One region of the Bradyrhizobium sp. HKCCYLR20261 genome, then DNA from elsewhere that is predicted to be linked to it. Evidence: predicted binding sites of a transcription regulator. Region 1 holds the regulator's gene; each other region holds the start of a gene.
The links. Region 1 encodes PhoB, which activates phosphate uptake and scavenging genes when phosphate is short. Its sites were predicted from a motif close to TGTCATNNANCTGTCAT; they were not measured.
Positions count from the first base shown of each region.

Region 1 (10,185 bases):
GACTGGAAGAGCAAGGTCGGCACCAACACCGCGGTCGAGTGGCCGGTCGGCGTCGGCGCCAAGGGCAACGAGGGCGTGTCGGGCAACATCAGCCAGACCAAGAACTCGATCGGCTATGTCGAGTACGCCTATGCCAAGCAGAACAAGCTGACCTACACCGGCATGGTCAACAAGGCCGGCAAGACCGTGCAGCCGACCGTCGAGGCGTTCCAGGCTGCGGCCGGCAACGCCGACTGGGCCAAGGCTCCCGGCTACTACGTGATCCTCGCCAACCAGCAGGGCGAGAAGTCCTGGCCGATGACGGCCGCGACCTTCATCCTGATGCACAAGGAGCCGACCGACAAGGCGGCCTCCGCCGAGGCGATCAAGTTCTTCAAGTGGTCGTTCGAGAAGGGCGACAAGATGGCCGAGGAGCTCGACTACATCCCGATGCCCGACAGCGTCGTGAAGCTGATCGAGAAGACCTGGTCGGCCGACATCAAGAGCTGATCTGAAGCGTGCTGCCCTCTCCCGGAAACGGGAGAGGGTTCGTTCAAGGTGATGATGGTGTCAAAGAAGCAGGGGGCGGACTTGGCTGAGATGGCCGTTGAGAGCGAGGTCGGCGATATCGCCGCTGCCGCAGGGCCCTATGACCGCGCCCGCGCGCTGAGCGCGTTCAAGCTCGGCGATGTCACCTTCTACTGGATCACCCGCCTGTCGGCGATCTCGGTGCTGCTGATCCTCGGCGGCATCATCATCTCCCTCGTCATCGGCGCCTGGCCGGCGATGAAGGAGTATGGCTTCCAGTTCCTGTTCACCAAGCGCTGGGCGCCTTCGGCCGATCCGCCGGTGCTCGGTGCGCTCGGCCCGATCTACGGCACGCTGGTGACCTCGTTCATCGCGATGCTGATCGCCATTCCCGTCGGCCTCGGCATCGCGATCTTTCTGACCGAGCTCTGCCCGCAATGGCTGCGCCGTCCCATTGGCCTCGCCATCGAGCTGCTCGCCGGCATTCCCTCGATCATCTACGGCATGTGGGGCTTCTTCGTGCTGGGCCCGTTCCTGGCCACCACGTTCCAGCCGTTCATGATCGGCCTCTGTGCCAACATCCCGGTGCTGCAGGACATCTTCGCAGGTCCGCCGTCCTATCTCAGCCTGTTCAACGCCTCGCTGATCCTGGCGATCATGGTGCTGCCCTTCATCACCTCGATCTCGGTCGACGTCTTCAAGACGGTCCCGCCGGTGCTCAAGGAAGCCGCCTACGGCGTCGGTTGCACCACCTGGGAGGTCGTGCGCAGCGTCGTCATCCCCTACACAAGGGTCGGCGTCATCGGCGGCGTCATGCTGGCGCTGGGCCGTGCGCTCGGCGAGACCATGGCGGTGACCTTCATCATCGGCAACTCGTTCCGGATCTCGTCCTCGATCTTCGCGCCGGGCACGACGATCTCGGCCGCGATCGCCTCCGAATTCCAGGAGAGCGACGGCCTGCACCAGTCGAGCCTGATCCTGCTCGGCCTGCTCCTGTTCGTCCTCACCTTCTTCGTGCTGGCGAGCGCCCGGCTGATGCTGGCGCGGCTCGAAGCCAAGGCTGGAAAGTAACCCATGACGAGCGTCGAGATGTCCACCGTCGATACGCCGGTCAATCCCATCAACCCGATCTATGCGCGCCGCCGCCGCAAGGACATTGTCGTCCGCGGCCTGTGCATCGCCGCCGCGGCGTTCGGCGTCACCTGGCTGGCGCTGATCCTGTTCACGCTGTTCTATAACGGCCTCGCCGGCCTCAGCCTGCAGGTCTTCACCGCCGACACGCCGCCGCCGGGCGCCAGCGAAGGCGGCCTGCGCAACGCCATCGTCGGTTCGATCATGATGACCGTGATCGGCGTCGGCATCGGCGCGCCGCTCGGCCTGTTCGCCGGCACCTACCTCGCCGAATACGGCCGCAACGACCGCCTGACCTCGGTGATCCGCTTCATCAACGACATCCTGCTGTCGGCGCCGTCGATCATCATCGGCCTGTTCATCTACGGCGCCGTCGTGGTGCCGATGGGCGGCTTCTCCGCCATCGCCGGTGCGCTGGCGCTGGCCGTCATCGTGATCCCGGTCGTGCTGCGCACCACCGAGGACATGCTGCTGCTGGTGCCCAACCCGCTGCGCGAGGCAGCCTCGGCGCTTGGCCTGCCGCGCTCGCTGGTGATCCGCCGCATCGCCTACCGCGCGGCGCGCTCCGGCCTCATCACCGGCGTGCTGCTGGCGACCGCCCGCGTCGCCGGCGAAACCGCGCCGCTCCTGTTCACCGCGCTGTCGAACCAGTTCTGGAGCCTCAACCTCTCCAAGACGATGGCGAACCTGCCTGTCACCATCAACAACTTCGTGCAGAGCCCGTATGCCTATTGGAAGCAATTGGCCTGGAGCGGAGCCCTTCTCATCACTCTGGCCGTGCTCGCTTTGAACGTCGGTGCACGCATTCTCGGCGCCGAGAGGAAAACGAAATGACCGAACTGTCCGTCTCCGTCAGTCAGCCCGCTCACACCCTTCACGGCCAGCCGCTCCCCGAGGCGCCGGCCAAGGTGACCGCGCGCAACCTGAACTTCTATTACGGCGATCATCACGCGCTGAAGAACATCAACCTGACGCTGGGCACCAACCGCGTCACGGCGTTCATCGGCCCGTCCGGCTGCGGCAAGTCCACCCTGCTGCGCATCTTCAACCGGATGTACGATCTCTATCCGGGCCAGCGCGCCACCGGCCAGCTGATGCTGGACAACACCAACATCCTCGATCCCAAGCTCGATCTCAATCTGCTGCGCGCGCGGGTCGGCATGGTGTTCCAGAAGCCGACGCCGTTCCCGATGACGATCTACGAGAACATCGCCTTCGGCATCCGTCTCTACGAGAAGATCTCGAAGTCCGAGATGGACGACCGCGTCGAGAAGGCGCTGCGCGGCGGCGCGCTGTGGAACGAGGTCAAGGACAAGCTCAACGCCTCCGGCCTGTCGCTGTCCGGCGGCCAGCAGCAGCGCTTGTGCATCGCGCGCACGGTCGCCGTCCGGCCCGAGGTGATCCTGTTCGACGAGCCGTGCTCGGCGCTCGACCCGATCTCGACCGCCAAGGTCGAGGAGCTGATCCAGGAGCTCGCGGAGAACTATACGATCGCGATCGTCACCCATAACATGCAGCAGGCGGCCCGCGTCTCCGACAAGACCGCCTTCATGTATCTCGGCGAGCTGATCGAGTTCGACGAGACCAGCAAGATCTTCACCTCGCCGAGCGATCGGCGGACCCAGGACTACATCACCGGCCGGTTCGGCTGACGCCGACAGCATTCTTCAGGAGATCAACATGGCCAGTGAACATACCGCCAAGGCGTTCGACAGCGATCTGCAGGACCTGACCCGGCTGGTGTCGGAGATGGGCGGCCTCGCCGAGCGGCTGATCGTCGATTCCGTCGACGCGCTGGTGCGGCGCGACGTGGCGCTCGGCCAGAAGGTGGTCGCCGCCGACGCCGAGGTCGACAAGCTGCAGCGCATCATCGAGGAGCGCGCGGTGCTGACGATCGCCCGCCGCCAGCCGATGGCGGTGGATTTGCGCGAGATCGTCGGCGCGATGCGCGTCGCCACCGATCTGGAGCGCATCGGCGACCTCGCCAAGAACATCGGCAAGCGCGTCGCCGCGCTGGAGAGCGACTTCCATCCGCTGAAGCTGATCCGCGGCCTCGAGCACATGACTGATCTGGTGCAGTCGCAGGTCAAGACGGTGCTGGACGCCTATGCGGCGCATGACCTGCCGGCGGCGATGACGGTCTGGAAGGGCGACGAGGAGGTGGACGCGATCTGCACCTCGCTGTTCCGCGAGCTCCTGACCTACATGATGGAAGACCCGCGCAACATCTCGTTCTGCATCCATTTGATGTTCTGCGCCAAGAACATCGAGCGGATGGGGGACCACGCCACCAACATCGCCGAGACGGTGTTCTATATGATCGAGGGCCAGCAGATCATGGACAAGCGCCCGAAGGGCGACATGACCAGCTTCGCGACCACGATCCCCGGTAACTGAGAAAGACGATTTCGACATGGGTGCGCGAATTCTGGTGGTTGAGGACGAGGAGGCGCTGACGACGCTGCTGCGCTACAACCTCGAGGCCGAAGGCTACGAGGTCGAGACCGTGGCGCGCGGCGACGAGGCCGACACGCGGCTCAAGGAGCGCGTGCCCGATCTGGTCGTGCTCGACTGGATGCTGCCGGGCCTGTCCGGCATCGAGCTGTGCCGGCGGCTGCGGGCGCGGTCCGAGACCAAGCAGCTGCCGATCATCATGCTCACCGCGCGCGGCGAGGAGAGCGAGCGTGTGCGGGGGCTTGCGACCGGCGCCGACGACTACATCGTCAAGCCGTTCTCGGTGCCGGAGCTGCTGGCGCGCGTGAAGGGCCTGCTGCGGCGGGCGAGCCCGGAGCGGCTGGCGACAGTGCTTTCCTATGGCGACATCGAGCTCGACCGTGAGAAGCGCCGCGTGGCGCGCTCGGGCCGGCCGATCGATCTCGGCCCGACCGAATACCGCCTGCTCGAATTCTTCCTCGAGCATCCCGGCCGCGTGTTCAGCCGCGAGCAGTTGCTCGACAGCGTCTGGGGCCGCGACATCTATATCGATGAGCGCACGGTGGACGTGCACATCGGCCGCCTGCGCAAGCTGCTCAATCCCGGCCGCGAGCAGGATCCGATCCGCACTGTGCGTGGCGCCGGCTATGCGCTGGACGATCGCTTCGCCAAGTCGGAGCAGGCCTAACGGGCGAGCAGGCCTGATCGCGCGGTCATGCCGTTGCCGTCTTGATCCTGTGTGATCGAGTTCCCATCATCATGGTCGGACCTCGGCAGACGCAATGATCAGGACGCTCGCTATCTTGTTGGCCTTGTTGCTTGTGGCTGCCGGCAATGCCGCGGCCGCCGAGCTCGAGGACGCCGTCGCTGCGGCTTCGAACGGGCTGCCGGCGGCGGCGTTACGCCGGCTCCAGCCGCTCGCCGCCAAGGGCGATGCGCGCGCGCAGTTCAATGTCGGATTCATGCAGGCCTTCGGCCTGGGCGCCCCGCGCAACCAGGCGGAGGCGCTGGTCTGGTACCGCAAGGCCGCCGATCAAGGGCTCGCCGTCGCCCAGCATTATCTCGGCATCGCCTATTTCAACGGTGAAGGCGCCGCCCGCGATCACGGCGAAGCCGCCCGCTGGTTCAATCGCGCCGCCGCGCAGGGCTTTGCCCAGTCGCAATACATGCTCGGCCTGATGATGCTCGACGGCGAGGTCATGACCCGGGACGTCATCCAGGGTTATGCCTGGCTCGTGATGGCCGGTCGCAGCGGCGTCAGGTCGGCCGGCCGTGAGATTCAGAGAGTGAAGCTCAGCGAAGCGCAGCGGCGCCAGGCCGAGGCCACCATTGCCGCGTGGCGGCCGAAGCCGGAATCGGTCGATGCCGGGATTGCCAATCCGCGCGCGGAGCAGTTGCTCGGTCTCGACCGGCACTTCGGCGACGTCGTCGATCCCACCTCCTGGCCGGCCTCCTCGATCGGTGTCGTGACCGTGGCGCAATACAGCACGGGAGGTTCGTGCACCGGCACGCTGGTGGCGCCGCGCGTGGTGCTCACGGCGGCGCATTGTGTCTTCAACGGCGTCGGGCAGGTCAGCCCCGGCAACGTCCATTTCCTCGCTGGCATGAACAGAGGCACTCCCGCGGCCTCGTCGGTCGCCGACAAGCTGATCGTGGCGCCTGAGTTCATTCCGACCCAGCACGACAAATGGTCGCTGGACCGCTCGCCAGCCGACTGGGCGTTGATCATCCTGAAGGATGCGCTGCCCTCGAAGCCCGTGGCGGTGAAGTCCGTGGGCCGGGATGAGCTCGCGGCTGCGACCAAGGCCGGCGCCATCTCCGAGATCGGCTATGGCCAGGAGCGGCGCTATTCGCCGACCGGCCAGCGCAATTGTAGCGCAAGCATGACCAGGGACGCCCGTCTCCTGACCGTGCATTGCCTTGCCAATTTCGGCTATTCGGGCTCGCCGATCCTGGCCGAGATCGGCGGCGAGCCGGTGGTGGTCGGGATCTTCTCGGCGTTCCACGAGGAGACCCGGCTGATGTTTGCCGCGCCCGCCAGCCAGTTCGAGGCGGCCGTGCGGCGCGAGATCGCCGCGCAGAGCGCATCCGCGCGGTGAGGGGAGGGACAGGAAGAGGAAGAGAGTTGGACACCGGCTGGTCAATGTTTGTGCGTGACCGGATAGCGGATTGCCAAAGCAATGCCGGGGACCTCAGCCGCACGGGCGACGAGGGTTGATTTACAAGTGATTTGGGCGCGGCAGCGCGAGCCTTGCCTTTTGGCGCAGGTCTTGCTCTCTTGTCCGAGTATGACGATTTTGCCAATTGATCATCCTCGCTCCGCGCGTTTCGTTCCGGCTTGGCTGCGGCCGGTCGGGCGTCGCAATGCGATGCTGCTGGCCGGCCTTGTGCTCGCCAATGCGCTCGCCTGGGCCTGGGCGTTCGCGCTCTACGCCGACCGTCCGGCCATCGTCGGCACCGCGCTGCTGGCCTGGCTGCTCGGCCTCCGCCACGCCGTCGATGCCGATCATATTGCGGCGATCGACAATGTGGTCCGCAAGCTGGTGCAGGACGGCGATGCGCCGCGCGCCGCGGGTCTTTACTTCGCGCTCGGCCATTCGAGCGTCGTCGTGATCGCCACGATCGTCGTGAGCCTGGTCGCCGGCGCGGATCTGTTGCGGGAGGACAGTGCGATCCGCGCGATCGGCGGCGCCATCGGCACCTCGGTCTCGGCAGGCTTCCTGCTGCTGATCGCGTTGGCGAACCTCGTCCTGTTCGTGAACCTCTGGCGCCGCTCGCCCCGGTCCGAGACGGACAGCGCGAGCCCCGGCAACGGCCTCCTGATTCGTCTGCTGCGGCCCGTGCTGCGGGTCGTTTCGCGCGCCTGGCATATGTTCCCGCTCGGCTTCCTGTTCGGCCTTGGCTTCGACACCGCCAGCGAGATCGGTCTTTTGAGCCTGTCGGCGACCGAAGCGGCCCGCGGCGAGAGCCTGGTGCATATCCTGGTGTTCCCGGCGCTGTTCGCCGCGGCGATGGCGACCGTCGACACCGCCGACGGCATGCTGATGGTCGGCGCCTACCGCTGGGCGCTGACGGATCCCGCCCGCAAGCGACGCTACAATCTGGTGATCACCGGGCTGTCGGTGATGATCGCGCTGGTGATCGGCGGCGTCGAGGCCGCCACGCTGCTGGCGCCGCTGTTCGGCCTGACCGGAACGTGGGCCGATGTTGCGAGCGCGCTCGGTGACGGAATCGCCGACCTGGGGATCGTCGCGGTCGTCCTGTTCGGACTGATCTGGGCCGGCGCCGTATTCTTCAACCGCCGCCCGCGCGGTTCCGAGGCCGACGCGGCGCTTGCCACCCTTCGTGCGGGGACGCTAAACCCCGGGGAGATACCAAACACGACAGCATGAAGCTGTGCTGAGGGCAGGACCTCACGATGGCCGGCGCGGAGGGAATGACCAGGATGCTGTGGCTGCAGGGCGCGAGCTGCGGCGGCTGCACGATGTCGATCCTGGAAAGCGGCGCCTCCGGCTGGTTCGACGAGCTGCGCCAATCCGGCATCGACCTGATCTGGCACCCTTCTGTCAGCGAGGAGACCGGCGACGAGGTCGTCGAGCTGCTCGACGCGATCCGTGACGGCCGCGAGCGGCTCGATCTGCTGGTGCTCGAAGGCTCGGTCGCGCGCGGACCGCATCTCAGCGGTCGCTTCAACATGCTCGCCGGCACCAACCGCTCGATCTATCACTGGCTGCTCGATCTCGCCCCGCTTGCCGACTACGTCGTCGCGGTTGGAAGCTGTGCGGCCTATGGCGGCATTCCCGCGGCCGGGAGCAATCCGACCGACGCCGTCGGGCTGCAGTTCGAGGGCAGCGATGCCGGCGGTGCGCTCGGCTCCGGCTTCCGCTCGAAGCGCGGGCTGCCGGTGATCAATGTCGCCGGATGCGCACCGCATCCCGGCTGGGTGATGGAAAGTCTGCTCGCGCTCACCTCTGGCGACCTGACGAGCGATGGGCTCGACGCCGTGGGGCGCCCGACCTTCATCGCCAACCACCTCGCGCATCATGGCTGCTCGCGCAACGAGTTCTATGAGTTCAAGGCGAGCGCGGAAACCATGTCGGAGCGCGGCTGCCTGATGGAGCATCTGGGCTGCCGCGCGACGCAAGCCGTCGGCGACTGCAACCAGCGCTCCTGGAACGGCGGTGGCTCCTGCACCAAGGGCGGCTATGCCTGCATTGCCTGCACCTCGCCGGGCTTCGAGACCACGCAGAACTATCTGCAGACGGCGAAGCTCGCCGGCATTCCTGTGGGCCTCCCCACCGACATGCCCAAGGCCTGGTTCGTCGCGCTGGCGGCGCTGTCGAAATCGGCGACCCCGCGTCGCGTACGCGTGAATGCGACTGCCGATCACGTCGTCGTGCCGCCGAGCCGGTCCGGCGACAAGCGCAGCTCATGACGCGGATTACGGTCGGCCCGTTCAACCGCGTCGAGGGCGATCTCGAAGTCCGCCTGGATATCGACAGCGGCCGCGTCGCGCGCGCCGAAGTGACGGCGCCGCTCTACCGCGGCTTCGAGCAGATCCTGGAGGGACGTCCGCCGCTGGACGCGCTCGTGATAGCGCCGCGCATCTGCGGCATCTGCTCGGTGTCGCAGTCGATCGCGGCGGCGGCTGCATTGCGTCAAGCGATGGGCGTGGTCCCAGCGCCGAATGGCGTGCTCGCGGCCAACATCGCGCACGCGGCCGAGAACGCCGCCGACCACCTCACGCACTTCTACATCTTCTTCATGCCCGACTTCGCCCGCGACGCCTACGCGTCTCACGCGTGGCACGGCGAAGCGGCCGAGCGCTTCACTGCCACCAAGGGATCCGCGGCCCGCGAGGCGCTGCCGGCGCGGGCGCGGCTGCTGGAGATCATGGGCGTCATCGCAGGCAAATGGCCGCATAGCCTGGCGTTCCAGCCGGGCGGCACGACGCGTGCAATTGAGCTTGGCGAGCGTATCCGGCTGAATGCGATCGCGGCGTCGTTTCGCGGCTTTCTCGAACGCGTTGTGTTTGCCGACAAGCTCGAACACGTGCTGGCGCTGTCGACGCCGGATGAACTCGATCAGTGGCGCGACGGGCGCGGCGGCGACTTCGCGCACTTCCTTCGCCTGGCCGATGCGCTCGATCTCGCGCATCTGGGGCCGGGACCCGGTCTGCTGATGAGTTTTGGCGCGTATCACGATGCTGATGCTGCGCGCTTTCGGGCCGGGCTTCGGACCTCCGATGGAAAGATCGAAGCGCTGCCGTCCGGTCAGATCACCGAGGACGTGTCGCACGCCTGGATGCGCGATACGTCGCGCGATCCGGCCGAGAGCCGCACCGAGCCGGATGCCGACAAGCCTGACGCCTATAGCTGGTGCAAGGCGCCGCGGCTTGCGGGAGATCCCGTCGAGGTCGGCGCGCTGGCGCGGCAAGCGGTCCACGGCCAGCAGCTGATCACAGCATTGCTGTCCGAGAGCGGCAGCAATGTCCGCAATCGCGTCATCGCACGCCTGATCGAGACGGCGCAGCTTGCAATCTCGATCGAAGGCTGGATCAAGGGTCTGCGCCTCAGCGAGCCGTTTTGCGAAGCCAGCGGCGAAGCGGCCGATGGCAACTATGTCGGCCTTGTCGAGGCCGCGCGCGGCAGCCTCGGCCACTGGCTCGCGGTCCGCTCCGGCCGGATCGCGCGCTATCAGATCATCGCCCCGACCAGCTGGAACTTCTCGCCGCGCGATGCCGATGGCGTCGCGGGCCCACTCGAACAGGCGCTGGTCGGAACAGAGGTCGGCGATGCCGGCGCGCGTGCCGTCAGCATCCAGCATGTCGTGCGATCGTTCGATCCCTGCATGGTCTGCACCGCGCATTGAGCGCGCTTCGCGAGGGCGGAAACTAGCTTATCGGGTGCAAAGCGCGTGATTTCCGATATGCGGCCGATCAGCGAGCCCGAACTGCTTGTCTCTTAACGAGCCTCATCCCAACCATCTGGAATCATTATGATTCAAATCTAGCAATGATGCTGGCCCGCATCTTGCTGTCCCCTCTCGCCAGATCGCGATCGGATGATCGCCAAGGCGATAGCAGGGGGAGGACTCATGGGCGCGACGACGGAA
Region 1 covers NZ_JBNPUZ010000001.1:111,501-121,685, reverse strand. Annotated here, with positions in the region: gene pstS (phosphate ABC transporter substrate-binding protein PstS) at 1-489, shown strand, start outside; gene pstC (phosphate ABC transporter permease subunit PstC) at 580-1,578, shown strand; gene pstA (phosphate ABC transporter permease PstA) at 1,627-2,472, shown strand; gene pstB (phosphate ABC transporter ATP-binding protein PstB) at 2,469-3,290, shown strand; gene phoU (phosphate signaling complex protein PhoU) at 3,319-4,035, shown strand; gene phoB (phosphate regulon transcriptional regulator PhoB) at 4,052-4,759, shown strand; gene ACQR1L_RS00540 (trypsin-like serine protease) at 4,854-6,170, shown strand; gene ACQR1L_RS00535 (HoxN/HupN/NixA family nickel/cobalt transporter) at 6,441-7,463, shown strand; gene ACQR1L_RS00530 (HupU protein) at 7,490-8,506, shown strand; gene ACQR1L_RS00525 (nickel-dependent hydrogenase large subunit) at 8,503-9,942, shown strand; gene ACQR1L_RS00520 (hydrogenase small subunit) at 10,168-10,185, shown strand, end outside.

Region 2 (10,185 bases), on a different contig from region 1:
GAGCGACGTGACCTTGCCTTATGTCAACGGCGCCACCGGGCCGATCGAGGTGCGCGGGGCCAAGCCGGGTGACATGCTGCGGCTCGACATCCTCGACATGGAGCTCGACCGGCTCGGCTTCACCGCGCTGTGGCCGGGGATCGGCATGTTCCCGGATTGGGTCCGGCGCAAGGAGTTCGGCATCCAGACCCGCGTGGTCGAGGTCAAGGATGGCCAGGTGCTGTGGAACGAGCACGTCAAGCTGCCGGTGCGGCCGATGATCGGCGTCGCCGGCGTGGCGCCGGTGCATGGCGCGGTGCTGACGGTCGATAACGGTCCGCACGGCGGCAATCTCGACGTCCAGGAGATCACGTCAGGCAATTCGGTGTTCTTCCGCGTGAACAAGGACGGCGCGCATCTCTTCCTCGGCGACTGCCACGCGATCCAGGGCGATGGCGAAGCCAACGGCATGGGCGCGATCGAGATCGCGGCCAACCTCACCGTCAAGGTCTCGCTCGCCAAGGCGCCCGCGCGCCTGAACCATCCGAGGATCGAGACGCCGACGCACATCTGCACGCTCGGCTGCGCGCGTCCCCTGGAGGACGCGATGCGGACCGCGTTCGAGGAGATGATCAACTGGCTGGAAGACGACTGGAAGATTCCGGCGCCGGAGGCCTACATGCTGCTCGGCCAGATCGCCGAGGCGCGCTGCACCCAGGTGGTCAATCCGAAATACACCTACATCTGCAAGGTCAACAAGGCCTTGCTCGCTGGCTATCACGGCTGACGCCGTACATTCGAAAAGGAGAACATCATGGATCTGGGATTGGCCGGCAAGAGCGTGCTGATCACGGGCGGCAGCAAAGGCATCGGGCTTGCGATCGCCGAGCTGTTCGCCGCCGAGGGCGCCAACGTCGCAATCTGCGCGCGCGATGCAGAAGCGGTCGGCAAGGTCGTGACGAAGCTCGCGGCCAAGGGCGTCAAGGCGTGGGGGCAGGGCATCGACGTCGCCGATCCCGTGGCGCTCAAGGGCTGGGTGGATGGCGCGGCGAAGCAGTTCGGCGGCGTCGACAGCTTGATCTGCAACGTCAGTGCGCTCGCCGTCGGCGACACGCCGGAGACTTGGGACAAATCCTTCCGCGTCGACATGATGCACACCGTGAACTCGGTCGCGGCGGCCGTTCCCTATCTGGAGCAGTCGACGTCGGCTTCGATCAGCATCATCTCCAGCGTGTCCGGCTTCGAGGTCGATTTCGCGGCGGGATCCTACGGCGCGATCAAGGGCGCTCTGATCCATTATGCGAAGGGGCTTGCGCATCAGCTCGTGAGCAAGGGTATCCGCGTCAACGCCGTTTCTCCCGGCAACACCTATTTCGAAGGCGGCATCTGGCAGAACATCGAGAACGGATCGCCCGATCTGTTCAAAATGGCGATGGGTCTGAATCCGACGGGACGCATGGGAACGGCCGAAGAGGTGGCCTATGGCGTGGTGATGCTGGCGAGCCCGTTGGCGAGCCGCATCTCGGGAACCAACCTCATCGTCGACGGCGCCTTGACCAAGGCGGTCTAGTTCCTCGCACGGACGGCAGACGAGCCATGCAGCATGTGGATGCTGCACTGCGGCTGCCGTCCGACTCTCCCGGTGGTCTCGGGCGTTGAGAGCGCTCGAGATCCCCAAGGGAGAGCAAGGCATGCAGGCACTCGTGCAGCAGCTATCCGGACTGTTTCCGGACTGGATGGTCGGACCGGCCTTGATCATCGGGGCCATTCTCGGCGCGCTGCTGGTCTATAGCGTCGCGCGCGCTTTGGTGAAGCGCGCGATCGGCGCACAGAACTCGATCCTGTTTCCCATCCTGCAGAGAACCGCGGGTCCCGCGCGTCTCGCGCTTTGCCTGGTGGCCGTGGCGCTGGTGCTGCCGCTCGCGCCGTTGAACGAAGGCTGGCGCCGCGCGCTCGCGCATCTGTTCGTGGTGACGACCATCGCGCTGATCGGATGGATCACCATCCGCGTCGTTGATCTCGTGTCGACCCGATATGTCAAACGCTTTCGCGACGACATCGCGGAGAATTTCCTCGCGCGCAAGCATGTGACGCAGGTCCGCGTCTTCAAGCGCGTCATCGACACGCTCATCATCATCGTCGCCGTTTCGGCTGCGCTGATGACCTTCGATTCCGTCAGGCAATACGGCGTGAGTCTATTCGCATCGGCCGGCGCGGCCGGTCTGATCGTCGGTCTCGCCGCGCGGCCGTTGCTCAGCAACCTGATAGCCGGCGTCCAGATCGCCGTGACGCAGCCGATCCGCATCGAGGATGCCGTGATCATCGAGAACGAGTGGGGCTGGGTCGAAGACATCGCCTCGACCTATGTCGTGATCCGGCTGTGGGACTGGCGCCGCATGGTGGTGCCGCTGTCCTATTTCATCGAGCGTCCGTTCCAGAACTGGACGCGCGATGCGGCTTCCCTGATCGGGTCCGTGGTGCTGCACGTGGACTACCAGGCGGATGTGCCGCGCATCCGGAAGCAGTTGGAGAAGGTCGCGAAGGAGTCGAAGATCTGGGACGGCGCGGTGGTCAATCTTCAGGTCGTCGACACCAATGCGCGCACGATGGAGCTTCGGGCGCTCGTCAGCGCGCGCAATGCTCCGCAGGCCTGGGACTTGCGCTGCGAGGTGCGCGAAAAGCTGATCGCCTTCCTGCAGCGGGAGATGCGCGAAGCCCTGCCGCGCGACCGCGCCGATATCTCTCCGCCGCTGTCGCTGTTCAATCCGCAGTCGCCGCCGCATTTCGCCGGCGCTGCGAATTGAAGGGCCGCTATCTCCCGGTGATCGGCCAGCTGTCGATGATGCTGAACCGGCTGCTCGCGCTCGGCTGGCGGAACAGCGCGATACGGTCGATCGGCAGCGATGTCAGGCTGAGCGCCGCGAAACGGTCACGCAGCATCCCAAGGATCGGCCCGCGCCGATCGTCGGACAGGCGGCAAGTCAGCGTCATGTGGAAGCGTAAGTCTTCCATGACGTAAGGATAGCCCCAGCGATCGAGATGGTCTCGTTGGCGCGCTGAGAGCAGCTCCGGCTTGCGCCGGGCGCGATCCTCGGCGGTCATCGGGGCGCGGAACGGCTCGAACGCGCGCACGCAGTCGGCGGCCAAATCCTGCAAGGTGTGCGACGCCTCTCCCGGGATCACCGCGATGAAGCCGCTGATCGCATCGACAACTGGCCGGATGATCGGAACGGCTCTCGGCACTGCCGCAAACGCCGCGCAGGCGTCGCGCAGCTCGGCCTCGGGACGTGTCTCGACCAGGTTGAACGGGGCCTTGAGGGTCGCGTGAAAGCCGTACTTCCGCGCGTCAGTGGTGAGGTCGCCCCAATCCGGCGCAGCATCCAGCACGCCCTCCGGAAAGCCGCGTTCCCGGGCGGTCCAGGCGTCGTAGCCCAGCAGGCTGGCACCGAACACGGTCAGCGCGGCGTCGGCCGCCGGCGTGTAGTAGATCGCATAGCGCGGAAAACCGGTCATGTCCTGCTTACTCCGCCGCGACCGCTCGCGGCGTGGCGGCGGTGGAGAGGCGTTCGGCCTCTGTCAGGTGAACCACGCGGCCCGCCGCAACCACCGCGACGACACGGGGGCGCATCGGTTCGCGATCGTCGACGAGGAGGATGTCCGCGCTCTGGCCGCTCGCGAGCGAGCCTCGGTCCGGCAGGCCGGCTGCTCGCGCCGGGGCTGCCGAGATCAGGCTCCAGGCCTGCGCCAGCGGAAGGATGCCGTCGGCGACCAGCCGATAGGCGGCGAGCAGGGGGGCTGGATAATAATAGTCCGACGCCAGTACGGAGCAGAGACCCTTCGCGATCATGTCGCTCGCCCTGGTCCATCCGGTATGGCTGCCGCCGCGCACCACGTTCGGGGCGCCGAACACGATGGCGTCGCCGCCGTGAGCTGCCTCGCGCGCGGTGATTTCGTTGACGGGAAACTCGGCGATGGTGACGCCTTGGCTGCGGAAGGCCTTGCGCATCTCCGGGCTGTCGTCGTCATGTGACAGCATGCGCACGCCGGCCGCGCGCGCGGTCTCGGCCAGGCGGGCGATCGACGCCGGCACGGCATCGGCTCGCGAGGCGATGCGGGCCACCAGGATATCGAACTCATCGCCGGACAGGCCGGTGCGGTCGACCATGCGCTGACGCTTGTGCGGCTTGTCCAGGCTCGCGACGGTCGAATCCATGTGGTCGTTGAAGGCAAACAGATCGATGCGCCGGGCCGCGAGCAGCCCGCGGATCTCGTCCTCATCGTCGAGATTGTACGTCTCGTGGCGCAGATGAAAGCGCGTATCCGCCGCGAGCCGCGGCCGCAGCGCCTCGATCTGCTCCAGCAGGCGGCGCGCGTTGCCGGCGCTGCGCAAGCCCGGCTCCCACGACCAGGTGGTGGCATGAAACACGGTCGTGATGCCGTTGCTGATGGCCTGGCGATCACTGTCGAGCAGCGCCACGTCGATCGGGAAATCCACACCCGCGCGCGGCATCATCTGCCGCTCGAAAGCATCGCCATGGATGTCGACGATTCCGGGCAGCACCGTCAGCCCGCTGGCGTCAAGCGCAAGTCCCGCGTCAGGTCGTCCCGCGTCGATCGCGGCGATCTTGCCGTCGGAGACGATCAGTGATGCATCGGCAAGGCCGGACCCGATCAGGCACCGGCCGTGGAAAATCGAGAGATCAGTCATGGGCGGCACTCTGCCGCAGCGCGCGGTCGCCGTCGAGAGCGGCCTCGTATTTGTCCAGGAACGCGGTGATCTCCAGCTTGCGGAAATCCGGCAGCGCCCGGCGCAGCGCTTCGTGATCCCAATTCCACCAGGCGAGATTGATCAGGCGCTGCTCGATCTCAATCGGAAAACGGCGCCTGATTGGGCGCGCGGGATTGCCGGCGACGATCGTATACGCAGGCACGTCCTTGGTGACGATGGCGCCTGCTGCGACGACGGCGCCGGTGCCGATGCTGCGGCCGGGGAGAACGACGGCACCATGTCCGATCCATACATCGTGACCGACGGTGACGTGATGTTCCTTCCGCCAGGCGAAGAACTCGGCATCATCAGGCTCGCCTGGGAAATAGGCGCTGGCCCGATAGGTGAAATGCGATTGCGTCGCCCGGTGCATCGGGTGATTGCCCGGATTGATCCGGGTCATCGCCGCGATCGAGCAGAACTTTCCGATCGTCGTGTAGGTGATCTGCGCATCGTTGACCACGTAGGAATAGTCGCCCATCGCCACGTCAAGGAGGATGGTGCGCGCGCCGACCTCGCAATAGGCGCCGAGTGTCACACCCTGGAGTCTTGCGGAGGAATCAACCGTAGGGTCGATCGAAAGGGACTTGCCGGCCATCTCACGTCCTGTCTGTCTTCACGGCTCTTCTGTCTAGGGTGCGCTGTGTGACAGATGCATGACGTCTCCATGACGTTCGCGGCGGAGGACCTTGGATGTGGACGAGTGTCGCACCGCAGCGTCACTGTCACACAACTGTAGAATCCCGACGCTAGCGGTGGAGTCAAAGCGAGGCGTCTGGAGAAGTCCATGCTGGTGGTGGATGGTTTGACGTGCCGGTTCGGCGCGAAAGCCGCGGTCGATAATGCATCATTCTCGGTTGCGCCCGGCTCGTTCGTCGGTGTCATCGGGCGTTCCGGCGCCGGCAAGTCGACGCTGCTGCGCTCCATCAACCGGCTGAGCCCGGTGAGTGACGGGCGCATCCTGTTCAAGGATCTCGATGTGACGGCGCTCCGCGGCCGCGACCTGCGGCTGTGGCGCGCGCGTTCGGCGATGATCTTTCAGCAGTTCAACCTGGTCGGCCGCCTCGACGTGCTGACCAACGTGCTGATGGGGCGGCTGGCCGAGATCCCATCCTGGCGCTCCCTGGCGCAGCTATGGCCGGCGCAGGACGTGGCGGTGGCCATGTCGGCCCTGGAGCAGTTCGACATGGCGTCCCTCGCGGCACAGCGCGCCGATCAGCTCTCCGGTGGACAGCAGCAGCGCGTCGCGATCGCGCGTGCGCTCGTCCAGAACCCCGACATCATCCTTGCGGATGAGCCGATCGCCTCGCTCGATCCCCGCAATACCAAGATCGTGATGGATGCCCTGCTGCGCATCAACAAGCATTTCGGCATCACGGTGATCTGCAACCTGCATTCGCTCGATCTCGCCCGCAGCTATTGCGATCGCCTGATCGGCATGGCGACGGGACGGATCGTGTTCGACGACGTTCCCTCGGCGCTGACCGCGCAGATCGCGCGCGAGCTCTACGATCTCGAAGCGGATGAGGTGATGGACAAGGTCCATCCGGTCCCGGCCGCTGCCATTCCGGCGCTCAGCGAAGCCGCTGTCGCCTGACAAACCGATTCTGGTCACCTCGGATCTCGCATGGTGCGGGGGACGAGGCCTGTTTACTTCGTTCAACAAGAGGGCATGTCATGATCAATCGTCGCATCGTTCTGGCCGGTGTCGCCGCGCTGGCTTTTGCCGGTTCCGCTTCGGCCGAGGATTGGAAGGCGAAGTATCCGGAACTGACCTTCGCGGTCATTCCTGCCGAGAACGCCTCAGGCGTCACCGAGCGCTGGACGCCCTTCGTCAACTATCTCTCCAAGGAGCTGGGCACCAAGGTGACGCTCCGCATCGCCAACGACTACGCGGCCGTGATCGAGGGGCAGCGCGCCGGCAACATCCACATCGCGAGCTATGGCTCAGCCTCGTTCGCGCGGGCGCGCCTGACCGGCGTCAAGATCGACGCCTTCGCCAACGACATCAACGCCGACGGCAGCACCGGCTATTACTCGGTGTTCTTCGTCAAGGCAAACAGCCCGTACAAGAAAGTCGACGACCTCAAGGGCAAGAATTTGGGCCTGGTCGATCCGAACTCGACCTCGGGCAACAACGTGCCGCGCTTCGAGCTCAACAAGATGGGCGTGACCGACGCTGAAACCTATTTCAGCAAGGTCGTCTTCGCCGGCAGCCACGAGAACGCGATCCTCGCGCTCGCGCAGGGCACCGTCGACGTCGCCGCCAACCAGTGGACCAGCGACAACGATTCGACGCTGGCGCAGATGCTCACCAAGGGCATGCTGAAGAACGCCGACGGTTCGCCGATGAAGAAGGACGATTTCCGCATCATCCACAAGTCGGCGCCGATCATCAACGGCCCCTACGCCTACAATTCCGATCTGCCGGCCGAGCTGAAAACGGCGATCGCCAAGGCGTTCTTCGACGCCCCCACCAAGGACAAGGCGGCGTTCGATCGCCTGTCGGATGGCCAGAAGAAGGGCTTCCACCCGGCCACGACCAAGGACTGGGATGGCACGATCGATCTGATCAAGTTCGTCGACAGCCTGCGCAAGAAGGCGTCCTGATCGACATCCTTAACCACGCGGGAGCCGGGCCGGGCATGGCCCGGCTCCTTTTGTATGAGACGTGACCTCTTTCGAACGAGAGCAGCCCGATACGATGGCGACCGCCATTTCGATCCTGCCGAGCCAGCAGCTTGAGGCTCTGAACGACGCCTACCGTCGGGCGGTGGCGCGCCGGCGCCTGCGGCTCGCGCTGTCCGCTGCCGCTTTCCTGGCCGTGCTGCTGGTCGCCGCGGTCGGGGCCGAGGTCAATCTGCGGACGCTGTATACGTATTTCGGAAACTTCGTCAGCTATTTCGATCGCATCTTCACGCTCGATGACGGCCACCGCGTCTGGACCAATGTCCCGGAGTGGTTCTGGGGCTTCAAGAAGTGGCTCAAGCTGCTCGGCGAGACCCTGCTGATCAGCTATGTCGGCACCATGGCCGGAATCGTCGTGGCGTTCTGTCTCAACTTCCTGGCTGCGGAAAACACCTCGCCCGCGCCGTGGGTCCGTTTCACCGTGCGGCGGCTGCTCGAATTCGCCCGTACCGTGCCGGGCATCGTGTTCGCGCTGATCTTCGTCATCGCCTTCGGTCTTGGCCCGATCCCCGGCGTGCTCGCCATCGCCGTTCACTCCAGCGGCGCGCTCGGCAAGCTGTTCTCCGAAGTGGTCGAGAATGCCGACATGAAGCCGGTGGAAGGCGTTCGCGCGACGGGGGCGAGCTGGCTGTCCTGCATGCGCTTCGCCGTTCTGCCGCAGGTCGTCGCGGGCTTCTCCAGCTACAGCCTGCTGCGCTTCGAGATCAATGTCCGCGAGGCCTCGGTGATGGGCTTCGTCGGCGCCGGCGGCATCGGGCAGGAGCTCGTGGTCGCGATCCGCAAGTTCTACTACTCGGACGTCAGCGCGATCCTCGTCATGATCGTCGTGACGGTGTTCCTCATCGATATCGCGACCGGCTGGCTGCGCGGCCGGCTGTTCGGCGCGGAGGCCCGGACATGAGCACGATGGACGCGCAGGACCCGCAGCAGATGCGGCAGCGCTATCCGCATGTCTTCGATCGGCCGCTGTCGGCCCGGCTGGCGACACCGGCGATGCTGGTCCTGGCGCTGGCGATCTTCATCTTCGGCCTGGTCGATCTCCAATTCTCGCCGGCGCGGATGCTTGCCGGGCTGAGCCAGCTCGGCTGGATTTCGCTCCTGATGCTGCCGCCCGATCCGGGCTCCTCGTTGCCGGTCTATCTCAAGGCGCTCGGCGAGACATTGTCGATCGCCGTGCTCGGCACGACGCTCGCCGCGGTCTTTGCACTGCCCGTCAGCCTGCTGGCCGCCAGGAACATCATTCCTTCGGCGATTTTCCGCTTTCCGGTGCGGCGGCTGTTCGATACCATCCGCGGCGTCGACACGCTGATCTGGGCGCTGGTCTGGATCAACGTCGTTGGCCTCGGCCCGTTCGCCGGTGTCCTGGCGATCGCGGTGTCGGATTTCGGGGCGCTCGGTAAGCTGTTCTCGGAAGCCTTGGAGAGCGCCGACCGCAAGCAGGTCGAGGGCGTGCGCGCGGCCGGCGGCAGCGCGCTGCACGAGGTCCGGTTTGGCCTGCTGCCGCAGGTGCTGCCGGTGATCGCCGGGCAGGTGCTGTATTTCATCGAGTCCAACACGCGTTCGGCGACCATCATAGGCATCGTTGGCGCCGGCGGAATCGGCCTGCAGCTCGCGGAGCAGATCCGCGTGCTGGAATGGCAGAAGGTGTCGTTCCTGATCCTGATGATCCTTGTGGCCGTGGCTGCAATCGACTGGATCTCGAGCAAGCTGCGCTTTGCCATCATCGGACGTCGCGCCGTCGCCTGACGGGAGCGGCACCCGAAGGTTGCGGTCATTCGTAGGCGAACGATCAGGCTGCGCGGATGCCTGTGTGTCCCCTGCGCGGTGTCGCAAATCTTTCATGTGCCGGCCGTAATGGGGCTCCGGAACCGGCCGCCGGGTCGGACATACGGAGTTTCATTCACATGAAGGTCACCCGCCTCGTTCTTGCGCTCGTCGCGCTGATCGTTCTGGCGCCGCCGCAGCAGGCCAAGGCCGCCGACGTCATCTGCTACAATTGCCCGCCGGAGTGGGCCGACTGGGCCTCGATGCTCAAGGCGATCAAGACCGATCTCGGCTATGACATTCCGCACGACAACAAGAACTCCGGCCAGGCGCTGGCGCAGATTCTCGCCGAGAGGGCCAATCCGGTCGGCGACATCGGCTATTTCGGCGTGACCTTCGGCATGAAGGCGAAGGCGCAGGATGCGCTCGAGGCCTATAAGCCTGTCAATTGGGACCAGGTCCCGGCCGGTCTGAAGGACGCCGACGGCTACTGGACCACGATTCATTCCGGCACGCTCGGCCTGTTCGTCAACAAGGACGCGCTCGGCGGCAAGCCTGTGCCGGCGTGCTGGAAGGATCTGCTCAAGCCCGACTACAAGGGCATGGTCGGCTATCTCGATCCGAGCTCGGCGGCCGTCGGCTATGTCGGCGCCGTCGCCGTCAATCTCGCGCTCGGCGGCTCGCCCTCGAACTTCGATCCGGGGTTGAGCTTCTTCAAGGACCTGCGCAAGAACGACCCGATCGTGCCGAAGCAGACATCCTATGCCCGTGTGGTCTCGGGCGAAATCCCGATCCTGTTCGACTACGACTTCAATGCGTACCGCGCGAAGTACACCGAGAAGGGCAATTTCGAGTTCATCATTCCCTGCGAAGGCTCGGTCGTGTTTCCCTACGTCGTTGGTCTGGTGAAGAACGCGCCCGACAAGGACAAGGCGAAGAAGGTCATCGACTACCTGCTCTCGGACAAGGGCCAGGCGATCTGGACC
Region 2 covers NZ_JBNPUZ010000007.1:44,870-55,054, forward strand. Annotated here, with positions in the region: gene ACQR1L_RS18245 (acetamidase/formamidase family protein) at 1-766, shown strand, start outside; gene ACQR1L_RS18250 (SDR family NAD(P)-dependent oxidoreductase) at 794-1,549, shown strand; gene ACQR1L_RS18255 (mechanosensitive ion channel family protein) at 1,671-2,783, shown strand; gene ACQR1L_RS18260 (DUF1045 domain-containing protein) at 2,791-3,492, opposite strand; gene ACQR1L_RS18265 (alpha-D-ribose 1-methylphosphonate 5-triphosphate diphosphatase) at 3,500-4,687, opposite strand; gene ACQR1L_RS18270 (DapH/DapD/GlmU-related protein) at 4,680-5,345, opposite strand; gene phnC (phosphonate ABC transporter ATP-binding protein) at 5,535-6,344, shown strand; gene phnD (phosphonate ABC transporter substrate-binding protein) at 6,425-7,357, shown strand; gene phnE (phosphonate ABC transporter, permease protein PhnE) at 7,452-8,336, shown strand; gene phnE (phosphonate ABC transporter, permease protein PhnE) at 8,333-9,181, shown strand; gene ACQR1L_RS18295 (ABC transporter substrate-binding protein) at 9,340-10,185, shown strand, end outside.
Region 2: phnC (phosphonate ABC transporter ATP-binding protein) is a predicted target of PhoB. The motif match lies at 5,393-5,409, and genes of this name have one in related genera.

Region 3 (10,185 bases), on a different contig from region 1:
GTCCACGATGAGCAGTGGACAATTTGGCCGAGGGAGGAGGAATGATGCGCCGCACGAATCCGCGTCGGATACCTATGGAGCCGGGCGGCGAGCGAAGAAGTTAGAAGTCTGTCATATAGTCGCGGTCTATTCAGCGCCCAGATGGGCGGCGTAGGGGGCGCCGTGGTGCGAGCCGCTGCTGCTTCCGTCGCATTGCAGGGACGAGCCGGTGACAACTGCTGAGAACGTGCTGCCGTGGAAAAACGCGCCCGACGCCGTGGCTTGCAACTATGCGCTTGGCCATTTGTTTCGCAATGTTCCGGCGTGCCTGACGATCGACGGACGCATTCATGCCGAGACCTACATGTCCGCTGTCGGAGCGATCGCGGGTTATGCCGCTCAGCGCACGCTGTTTGCGGCCAGCCCGCCTGTTGTTGGGAGCAATATCAACCGGCTGACCGTCAAATCCGGCGACGCATATTGGTTTGGCGATTCCCTCAACAACATGCTCGTGCCGGAAACGCAGGCCGATGGAAATCGCTGCGTCTGGTCGCTGGCAGCTGGCGGCGCTCTCGGAGCAGGCCTGAAGATCGAGCAGATGCCGAAGCTGGGTGCAATGTTCGAACATGTGGCGTCGACGATTGGTGGACCCGATGAAGGCAGGTCATCGGTCCCTGCACCGCACCAGGCTCACGTAGCGGCACGCGATCTATTGAAGGCGGTTTGGCCGGTGGCAATGGTCTGTTTCGCCGGAAAAATCCCTGGCGCCGGTCGCGAGTTCGGCATCGCCCCAATCGCGTGGTGGTCTGCGATCGCTGCGCAGGCAGCAAGCCGTCCCATTCATGATGTGAGAGGCGTATTGTCTCCAGATATCGCGCTGACCTTGTTGATGGAGTCGGCCATCTACTGCAGCAAGCTTGACCAGGCACGTATCGAAGCGGCCTAGCTGCTGAACGCCTGATGTCTGCAAGACAGCCGTCCAATTGGCGGCCGCGGTAGGCGCCTCACGCGTCGACCAGCCCCGGCTTGCCCGCGAGCGTGACGAACGACCGCGCGGTCGACACCGTGCCGTCGGCGACGCTGATGCGGTCGACGACGCGGTAGTCGGCCTGCCAGCGGTTGGGCGTCACGACATGGCGGATGTAGCCGCGCTGGTTGCTGAAGAACTTCAGGTGCGGATTGTTGGCCATCAAGGTCGGCTCGTTGTCGTAGCGCGCGAAGCCGTCACCGTCGGACGAGATCGAGGTCGCCAGGAATTCCACGCCGACGCAGGGCGAGGCCGGGTTGCGCCAGTCCTGCTTGAGCTCGAGCGCGACGCCCTTGTGCAGATCACCGGTCAGCACCACCGTGTTGGTAATGCCGGCCTCGCGCAGCATCTGCATCACGCGGTCGCGCGCGGCGCTGGCGCCGTCCCATTTGTCGAGGCTGCGCAGCGGCGCGTCCGACGACGGCAGCCATGGGAACGAGCGCCAATCGAACGGGGCGAACATCACCTGCTGCGCCAGCACCTGCCAGGTCGCGCGGCTGCCGCGCAGGCCGTCGGCCAGCCAGCGCTCCTGCTGCGCGCCCATCATGGTGCGATCGGGCTCGCTGGCCTCCGCACAGTCCTTGATGCCGTCGCCGCAGGGCTGCTTCGAGCGGTATTGCCGCGTGTCGAGCACGGCGATCTCGGCGAGCCGGCCGAAGGCGAGGCGTCGATAGGCGAGAACGTCCGGCCCGCGCGGCAGCTGCGCCCGCCGCACCGGCATGTGCTCATACCAGGCCTGGAACGCGGCCGCGCGCCGGAACAGGAAGACTTCCGGCGGCGTATCGCGGCTGTCGCGGTCGCCGGCCCAGTTGTTCATCACCTCATGGTCGTCGAAGCTCGGCAGGAACGGGCACGAGGCGTGCGCGGCCTGCAGGTCGGGATCGGTCTTGTAGAGCGCATAGCGCTGCCGGTACTCAGGCAGGGTGTAGCAGGTGGCGAAGTTCTTCGGCATCGGGCGCGGCAGCGCCACGCCCTTGTGGTCGGCGGCATAGGGATGTTCGTAGATGTAGTCGCCGTAGTGGAAGACGAAGTCGAGCTGGTCCTGCGCGATCGCGCGCCACGCCGTGTAGTAGCCGCGATCCCATTCCTGGCAGCCTGCCGAAGCGAAGCGCATCTGCGCGACGTCGGCGCCGGCCGCGGGAAAGGTCCGCGCACGCCCGACCGGGCTCTCCGCCTCGGGCAGGCGGAACCGATAGTAGTAGTCGCGCCCGGGAGCGAGGCCCGCGACCTCGACATGCACGGAGTGCCCGAGCTCCATGCGGGCGATCGCAAGTCCGGACTGCACGATGTCCTTCATCCCCGCATCGCTGGCGACCTCCCAGCTCACCTCGCGGGGCAGCGCGATCATCCCGCCGCGCGGCTGCAGCGGCTCGGGCGCGAGCCGGGTCCAGATCACGAAGCCGTCGGGAGCGGGGTCACCGGAGGCAACGCCGAGCGTGAACGGGTTGGATTTCAGCGCCGGCGTCTGCGCCCGCGCGATGTGCGTGAGCGGCGCGCCGAGCGGCAGCAGGCCGGCCTGCAATGCCATGCGGAGCAATGTTCGCCGGTCGAGGCCGGAGCTGATCGGGAATCTGGGCATGGCGGCAGTCTAGCCGCCGGAGCCGCGCCTTGCATCAGGCTTCGCAAGGCCGTCTCCTCCTGGGCCTTGTCTGTCACGGAGTCATGACAGCAGATCGCAACGGTCTTGACGCCGTTGATATGTCACCTGCACGACGGGCAATCTCCGCATGGCGCGCATGTCCAAACCGCCCGTCGTGCCAGTTTGTCGCGCATGCATCCCTTGCCTTGTCGGGCAAATCACCCTCACAGTCTCGCGCATCCCGGCTCGCTGAAGAGGGACGTTTCGCGATCGTCACGAACGTCGAGCCGGAGATGCGATGGGCGCGTCGCTCTGCAGCCTGATGTCACAGTCGGGCCGACGAACGGAGTGAGGCGACGGCGAAGTGGTGTGGTCCTGGTCTCCCGACGCTGAGACCAAGCCGGTGGTGATGATCCGCTGGTGACGGGGGCAAGACAGCCGGTCCCCGGGGAGAGCACCTATAACCCGCAAAACCGTCGCGCAGGGAAGGCCGGATATTGGGCTGAACCTGTGGTTCTGCCGCGTGCTTATCTGCTGCACGCGGACCGCGGGTGTCAGTCGATACCCGGTCTTCCCTGCGCCTCTTCGTCCAGAGAAGAGGTTGGCCGAATGCAAAGCTCGGGCGCAAGTCGCCGCGGGATCGCTTCGTCATATCCGCTGTTTGACGCGTCCAGGCCAATACACATCCAGCGGACGATGTCATGCAGTGACATCAACGGAGTCGGTGTGATGACACCAGATGACGGCATCGTGAACGATCCGTTAGCAGCTCGACGAAAGCCTGAGAATATGCGCGCCGGCAGAGGCCAATCGGAGGCAAGGCGCCTCTCGACCGCGTCGGAGCGGGACTGATGAGCAGCGAGCTCCGCGAAAAAATGTCGCGCAGTCTGCAGCGTCACTGATCCGTAACGGATATGCGGTCGTCTTATCGTGGCGGGCTCATGCGCTATCTCGTGGCCCGCGTCGAATGGGAGGACCGCGACAAAGTGCGCAGCCGCCGTCGATGTCCTCGGCGTCGTTGTCGCAGGCGGCGTTTTGTTCAGGAAAGAAGCTGGCCGGGAGCTAACAGGTCACCTATGTAACCGCCGCACGAAAGTTCGTCAGCTCGCGACCGTGGTATACGGCGCGCCAAGTTTGTGAGCGACGACCTGGGGCAGGGCGACCGGTCATTCTTCGATGATCGGACCGGCCCTGAATCGACCCGGGAATGATGCGCGCCGCGAAGTAATCAGATGGGCTTCATGTTGAAAGAGCAGTTGATCCGTTCTGCCGGTGCGATGGTCTGTGGCGCATCGCTCCTGACGCTTGCGGCGTGCAGTGACCGCAATGCCGCCTCAGCGCCGGGAACCGGTAATCCTCCGGAGGTTGGCGTCGTCAATGTCATCTCGGCGCCGGTGACCTTGACCAAGGACCTGCCGGGACGGATCACGTCGATGCGGATTGCGGAGGTGCGTCCACGCGTCAGCGGCATCGTCGTCGAGCGCAGCTTTCAGCAAGGCGCGATGGTCGAGGCGGGCGCCGTGCTCTACCGGATCGATCCGGCTCCGTTCGAGGTCGAGCTCGAGAAGGCGCGCGCCGCGCTCGCCAAGGCCGAGGCCGTGCTCTATCAGGCGGACCGGCAGGAAGATCGACTGAAGAACCTTTTGAAGGGCGAGGCGACCACGCAGGCGCAGTATGAGCTGGCCGTCGCGGCGGAGCGTCAGGCCCAGGCCGAGGTCGCCGCGCAGAAGGCCTCGGTGGCGCAGGCCCAGCTCAATCTCGACTGGGCCACGGTGCGGGCGCCGATCTCCGGCCGCATCGGACGTGCGCTGGTGACCGAAGGCGCGCTGGTCAATCCGAACGAGACGACGCATCTTGCGACCATCCAGCAGCTCGATCCTGTGTATGCCGACTTCACGCAGTCCGTGGACGAGCTGAATCAGTTGCGGCGTGATCTCGCCGAAGGCCGGCTCAAGAGCGTGTCGCCGGAGGCGGCGCGTGTCCGTCTCGTGTTCGACGACGGCTCGACCTACAAGCATGCGGGACGGCTGCTGTTCTCCGATGTCAGCGTCGATCCGTCCACGGCCAAGGTCACCTTGCGCGGCGAGTTTCCGAATCCGGAGGGCGAGCTGCTCCCGGGCATGTATGTCCGCGTTCAGATCGAGGAGGCGATCGACACTGCGGGCATCGTCGTGCCGTCGCAGGCCGTGCAGCGGACGACGGCCGGCAACAGCGCCGTCTACGTCGTCAACAATGAGGGGCGCGCGAACCTGCAGCCGGTGCGGCTCGGGCGTTCGCTCAACGGCGGCATGCTGATCGAGGATGGTCTCAAGCCCGGCTGGAAGATCGTCGTCGACGGCTTCCAGAAGTTCGGGCCCGGCAGTGCGGTCACGCCGGTGCCGTGGAAGATGTCGGTCGCCGACAAGCCGTCCGCTGCGAAGTAAACGTGGCCCGCGGCCCGGAGAGCATCTCACATGTCACCCTTTTTCATCGCACGTCCGATCTTTGCCTGGGTCGTGGCGATCTTCATCTGTCTCGGCGGCATCCTGTCGATTCCGTTCCTGCCGGTCGCGCAATATCCGATCATCGCGCCGCCTTCGATCTCGATCTCGACCGCTTATCCGGGCGCGTCGACCGAGAACCTGTATTACAGCGTCACGCGCCTGATCGAGGAGGAGCTCAACGGCGCCGCCGGCATCCTGAACTATGAATCGACCAGCGACACCACGGGCGAAGTCGAGATCATCGCCCAGTTCAAGCCGGGCACCGATATCGAGCTCGCCGCGGTCGACGTGCAGAACCGTATCAAGCGCATCGAGCCGCGTTTGCCTGAGGCCGTGCGCAAGCAGGGCATCGTCATTCTCGAGGCCTCGAGCGCCATCCTGCAGTTCGTCACGCTGACCTCCACCGATGGCAGCCTCGACGAAATCGGTCTCGGCGACGTGGCCACCCGCTACGTGCTGCCGGAGCTGCGGCGCCTGCCGGGCGTCGGCCGCGCCCGTCTGTTTGCCACCGAGCGCGCGATGCGCATCTGGCTCGATCCGGACAAGCTGCTCGGTCTGGGCCTCACCGCGCAGGACGTCGATGCCGCGATCGCTGCGCAGAACGCGCAGGTCGCCTCCGGCATTCTCGGCGTGCCGCCGTCGCCCAGGGCCCAGCGCACGCAGAACACCGTGCTGGTGAAAGGGCAGCTGGAGTCGCCGGAGGAGTTCGGCAACATCGTGCTGCGCGCCAATCTCAATGGCTCCGCCGTCAAGCTGTCCGACGTCGCCAAGATCGAGGTGGGCGGCCTGACCTACGCCTTCTCGTCCTGGCTCGACGGCAAGCCGGCCGCCGCGGTCGCGGTACAGTTGGCACCGACCGGCAACGCGCTCGCCACGGCGACGGCGGTGAAGACTCGCATGGCTGAGCTCGCCGCGTTCTTCCCGCCGGGCGTCAAATACGAGGTCTCCTACGACATCACCCCGGTCATCGCCGCCTCCGTCAAGAAGGTGCTGATGACCCTGGGCGAGGCGGTGATCCTCGTCTTCCTGGTGATGTTCCTGTTCCTGCAGAACATCCGCTACACGCTGATTCCGACCATCGTGGTGCCGATCGCGCTGCTCGGCACCTGTGCGGTGCTGCTCAGCCTCGGCTTCTCCATCAACGTGCTGACGATGTTCGGCATGGTGCTCGCGATCGGCATCCTGGTCGACGACGCCATCGTCGTCGTCGAGAACGTCGAGCGCATCATGGCGGAGGAGGGGCTGTCGCCCCGCGAGGCCACCGTCAAGGCGATGGAGCAGATCACCGGTGCGGTCATCGGCATCACGCTGGTGCTGATGGCGGTGTTCGTGCCGATGGCCTTCTTCCCGGGCTCGGTCGGCATCATGTATCAGCAGTTCTCGGCGTCGATGGTGGTGTCGATCGGCTTCTCGGCCTTCCTCGCGCTGTCCTTGACGCCGGCGCTGTGTGCGACCCTGCTCAAGCCGATCGAGAAGGGCCACGGCCATGCCAAGCGCGGCTTCTTCGGCTGGTTCAACCGCTGGTTCGGCCGGGTGACGGAGCGCTACACCGGCGCGACGCGCTGGGTCGTCGCCCGCGGCGGCCGGTTCATGATCATCTACGTCCTGCTGCTCGCGGGCCTCGGCTATTCGCTGTGGCGCCTGCCGGGCGGCTTCCTGCCGGTCGACGACCAGGGCTTCGTGATGGTCGACGTGCTGACGCCGGCCGACGCCAGCACCAACCGCACGCTCGATGTGGTGCAGACGGTGGAGAAGAAGCTCGCGGAGACGCCCGGCATCGACACGGTGTCCTTCATCGCCGGCTTCAGCTTCTACGGCCAGGGCTCGAACACGGCGCAGGCCTTCGTGACGCTGAAGGACTGGTCGGAGCGCGGCCGCAACGAGAGCGCGGACGCCCTGATCGCGCGTCTCAATCCGGAACTGGCCAAGATCCGGGACGCCGAGGTCTCGGTGCTGGCGCCGCCGCCGATCGACAACCTCGGCAACACGTCGGGCTTCAGCTTCCGTCTGCAGGACCGTTCGCAGCGCGGCTATGACGCGCTGATGGCGGCGAAGGACCAGTTGTTCAAGGCCGCCGCGGAATCGCCCGTGCTCGGCAAGCTCAGCGTCGAAGGCCTGCCGCCGGCGCCGCTGGTGCGGCTCGAGATCGACCGCGCCAAGGCGGCCGCGCTCGGGGTGACCTTCGCCGCGATCAACGGCGCGCTGTCGACCAGCCTCGGCTCGAACTACATCAACGACTTCCCGAATCTCGGGCGCATGCAGCGCGTCGTCGTCCAGGCCGACGAGGACAAGCGCACCAAGCCCGATCATCTGCTGACCTACAGCGTCCGCAACAATGCCGGCGAGATGGTGCCGTTCTCGTCGTTCGCGCGCATCGCCTGGTCGGTCGGTCCGACCCAGGTCGTCGGTTTCGACGGCTATCCGTCGGTCCGCATCACCGGCAATCCGAAGCCCGGCTACACCTCGGGCGACGCGATCGCCGAGATGGAGCGGCTCATGGGCACCTTGCCGAAGGGCTTCGGCTACGCCTGGACCGGACAGTCCTTGCAGGAGAAGCTTGCGGGATCGCAGGCGGTGTTCCTGCTCGGCCTGTCGATCCTGTTCGTGTTCCTGTGTCTCGCCGCGCTGTATGAGAGCTGGGCGATTCCGTTCGCCGTCATGCTCGCGGTGCCGCTCGGCCTCATCGGGTCGGTCGCCGCCGCCTGGCTGCGCGGCCTGCCCAACGACGTCTATTTCACGGTGGGCGTCATCACCATCATCGGCCTGTCGGCCAAGAACGCCATTCTCATCATCGAGTTTGCCAAGGACCTCCGGGCCCGCGGCACGCCGCTGATCGAGGCGACGGTGACCGCCTGCGAGCTCCGCTTCCGGCCGATCATCATGACGTCGCTGGCCTTCATCCTCGGCGTCGTGCCGCTGGTGATCGCCACCGGCGCGAGCGGCGCCAGCCAGCAGGCGCTCGGCACCGGCGTGCTCGGCGGCATGATCACGGCGACCTTCCTCGCCGTGTTCTGGGTGCCGGTGTTCTTCGTGATGGTGATCCGGTTCTTCACCCGCGGCAAGGAGACGGTCCCAGCCGGAGCCAAGGAGGAGGTGCCGTCGGCGGCGCATTGAGTCTGATGCGGCGGCCCAGGTCCGCAGGGCGGATCTGGGCCGTTCCCACGAGAGGAGGGCGCCGGAGGTGGCCGAGATCGGCGATCCCGCGTCCGGCCGGTGGCCATATCCCTGATTCTGCTTCTAATTCCGAACTGTGGGATGAGGGGCAGCCCTGCCGAAAGCCGCTTTTCGCCGCCGAAACAGCCGTGTTAGAAGGCCGCCAACGGTCACGATATCGGGAACGGGCGGGAAGCGCATGAAGGACATCCTGGACACCCTCGAGGAGCGGCGCAAAGGCGCCAAGCTCGGCGGCGGCGAGAAGCGTATCGAGGCGCAGCATGCCCGCGGCAAGCTGACGGCCCGCGAGCGCATCGAACTGCTGCTCGACAAGGGCTCGTTCGAGGAGTTCGACATGTTCGTCGAGCACCGCTCGACCGAGTTCGGGATGGAAAAGAACAAGATCCCCGGCGACGGCGTCGTCACCGGCTGGGGCACCGTCAACGGCCGCAAGACCTTCGTCTTCGCCAAGGATTTCACCGTGTTCGGCGGCTCGCTGTCCGAGACCCACGCGCTGAAGATCACCAAGCTGCAGGACATGGCGATGAAGGCGCGCGCGCCGATCATCGGGCTTTATGATGCCGGCGGCGCGCGCATCCAGGAGGGCGTCGCGGCGCTCGCGGGCTATTCCTACGTCTTCCGCCGCAACGTGCTGGCCTCCGGCGTGATCCCGCAGATCTCCGTGATCATGGGCCCCTGCGCCGGCGGCGACGTCTATTCGCCGGCCATGACCGACTTCATCTTCATGGTGAAGAACACCAGCTACATGTTCGTCACCGGCCCCGATGTCGTGAAGACCGTGACCAACGAGGTGGTGACGGCCGAGGAGCTCGGCGGCGCCTCGGTGCATGCGACGCGCTCCTCGATCGCCGACGGCGCGTTCGACAACGATGTCGAGACGCTGTTGCAGATGCGCCGTCTGATCGACTTCCTGCCGTCCAACAACTCCGACGGCGTGCCGGAATGGCCGAGCTTCGACGACATCGAGCGCGTCGACATGTCCTTGGACACGCTCATCCCGGACAATCCGAACAAGCCCTACGACATGAAGGAGCTGATCCTGAAGGTGGTCGACGAGGGCGACTTCTTCGAGATCGCGGACCTCTTTGCCAAGAACATCGTCACCGGCTTCGGCCGCATCGCCGGCCGCACCGTCGGCTTCGTCGCCAACCAGCCGATGGTGCTGGCCGGCGTGCTCGACTCGGACGCCTCGCGCAAGGCCGCGCGCTTCGTCCGCTTCTGCGACGCCTTCAACATCCCGATCGTCACCTTCGTCGACGTGCCGGGCTTCCTGCCGGGCACCGCGCAGGAATATGGCGGCCTGATCAAGCACGGCGCGAAGCTCTTGTTCGCCTACTCGCAATGCACCGTGCCGCTGGTCACCGTGATCACCCGCAAGGCCTACGGCGGCGCCTTCGACGTCATGGCCTCGAAGGAGATCGGCGCCGACATGAACTACGCCTGGCCGACGGCGCAGATCGCGGTGATGGGCGCCAAGGGCGCGGTCGAGATCATCTTCCGGGCCGACATGGCGGACCCGGAAAAGATCGCCGCCCGCACCAAGGAATATGAGGACCGCTTCCTGTCGCCGTTCATCGCCGCCGAGCGCGGCTATATCGACGACGTGATCATGCCGCACTCCACCCGCCGCCGCATCGCCCGCGCGCTCGCGATGCTGCGCGACAAGAAGATGGAGATGCCGGCGAAGAAGCACGACAATCTGCCGCTGTGAAGCGGGGAACGAGGGGGGGGCGGAGGAGGTCCCCGCTTTGAAGTCTCACGAAATCGAAGGGCGCGGCAGCTTTCCCGCTGCTGTGCTCGGCGCGGCAATCTGGCACTTCCGCGGACCCTGGCGTTAAGCATCCGGCTTAACTAACCTTTAACGATGGGTTTGCGGGAACTGGGCCGCTGGCCTAGCTTTGATGGTCAAGGCAGGCGAGTGCGTAGGGTAGAGGTCGCGTATC
Region 3 covers NZ_JBNPUZ010000005.1:541,391-551,575, forward strand. Annotated here, with positions in the region: gene ACQR1L_RS15210 (hypothetical protein) at 209-925, shown strand; gene ACQR1L_RS15215 (alkaline phosphatase D family protein) at 984-2,585, opposite strand; gene ACQR1L_RS15220 (efflux RND transporter periplasmic adaptor subunit) at 3,827-5,008, shown strand; gene ACQR1L_RS15225 (multidrug efflux RND transporter permease subunit) at 5,039-8,182, shown strand; gene ACQR1L_RS15230 (acyl-CoA carboxylase subunit beta) at 8,421-9,953, shown strand.
Region 3: ACQR1L_RS15215 (alkaline phosphatase D family protein) is a predicted target of PhoB. The motif match lies at 2,658-2,674, and genes of this name have one in related genera.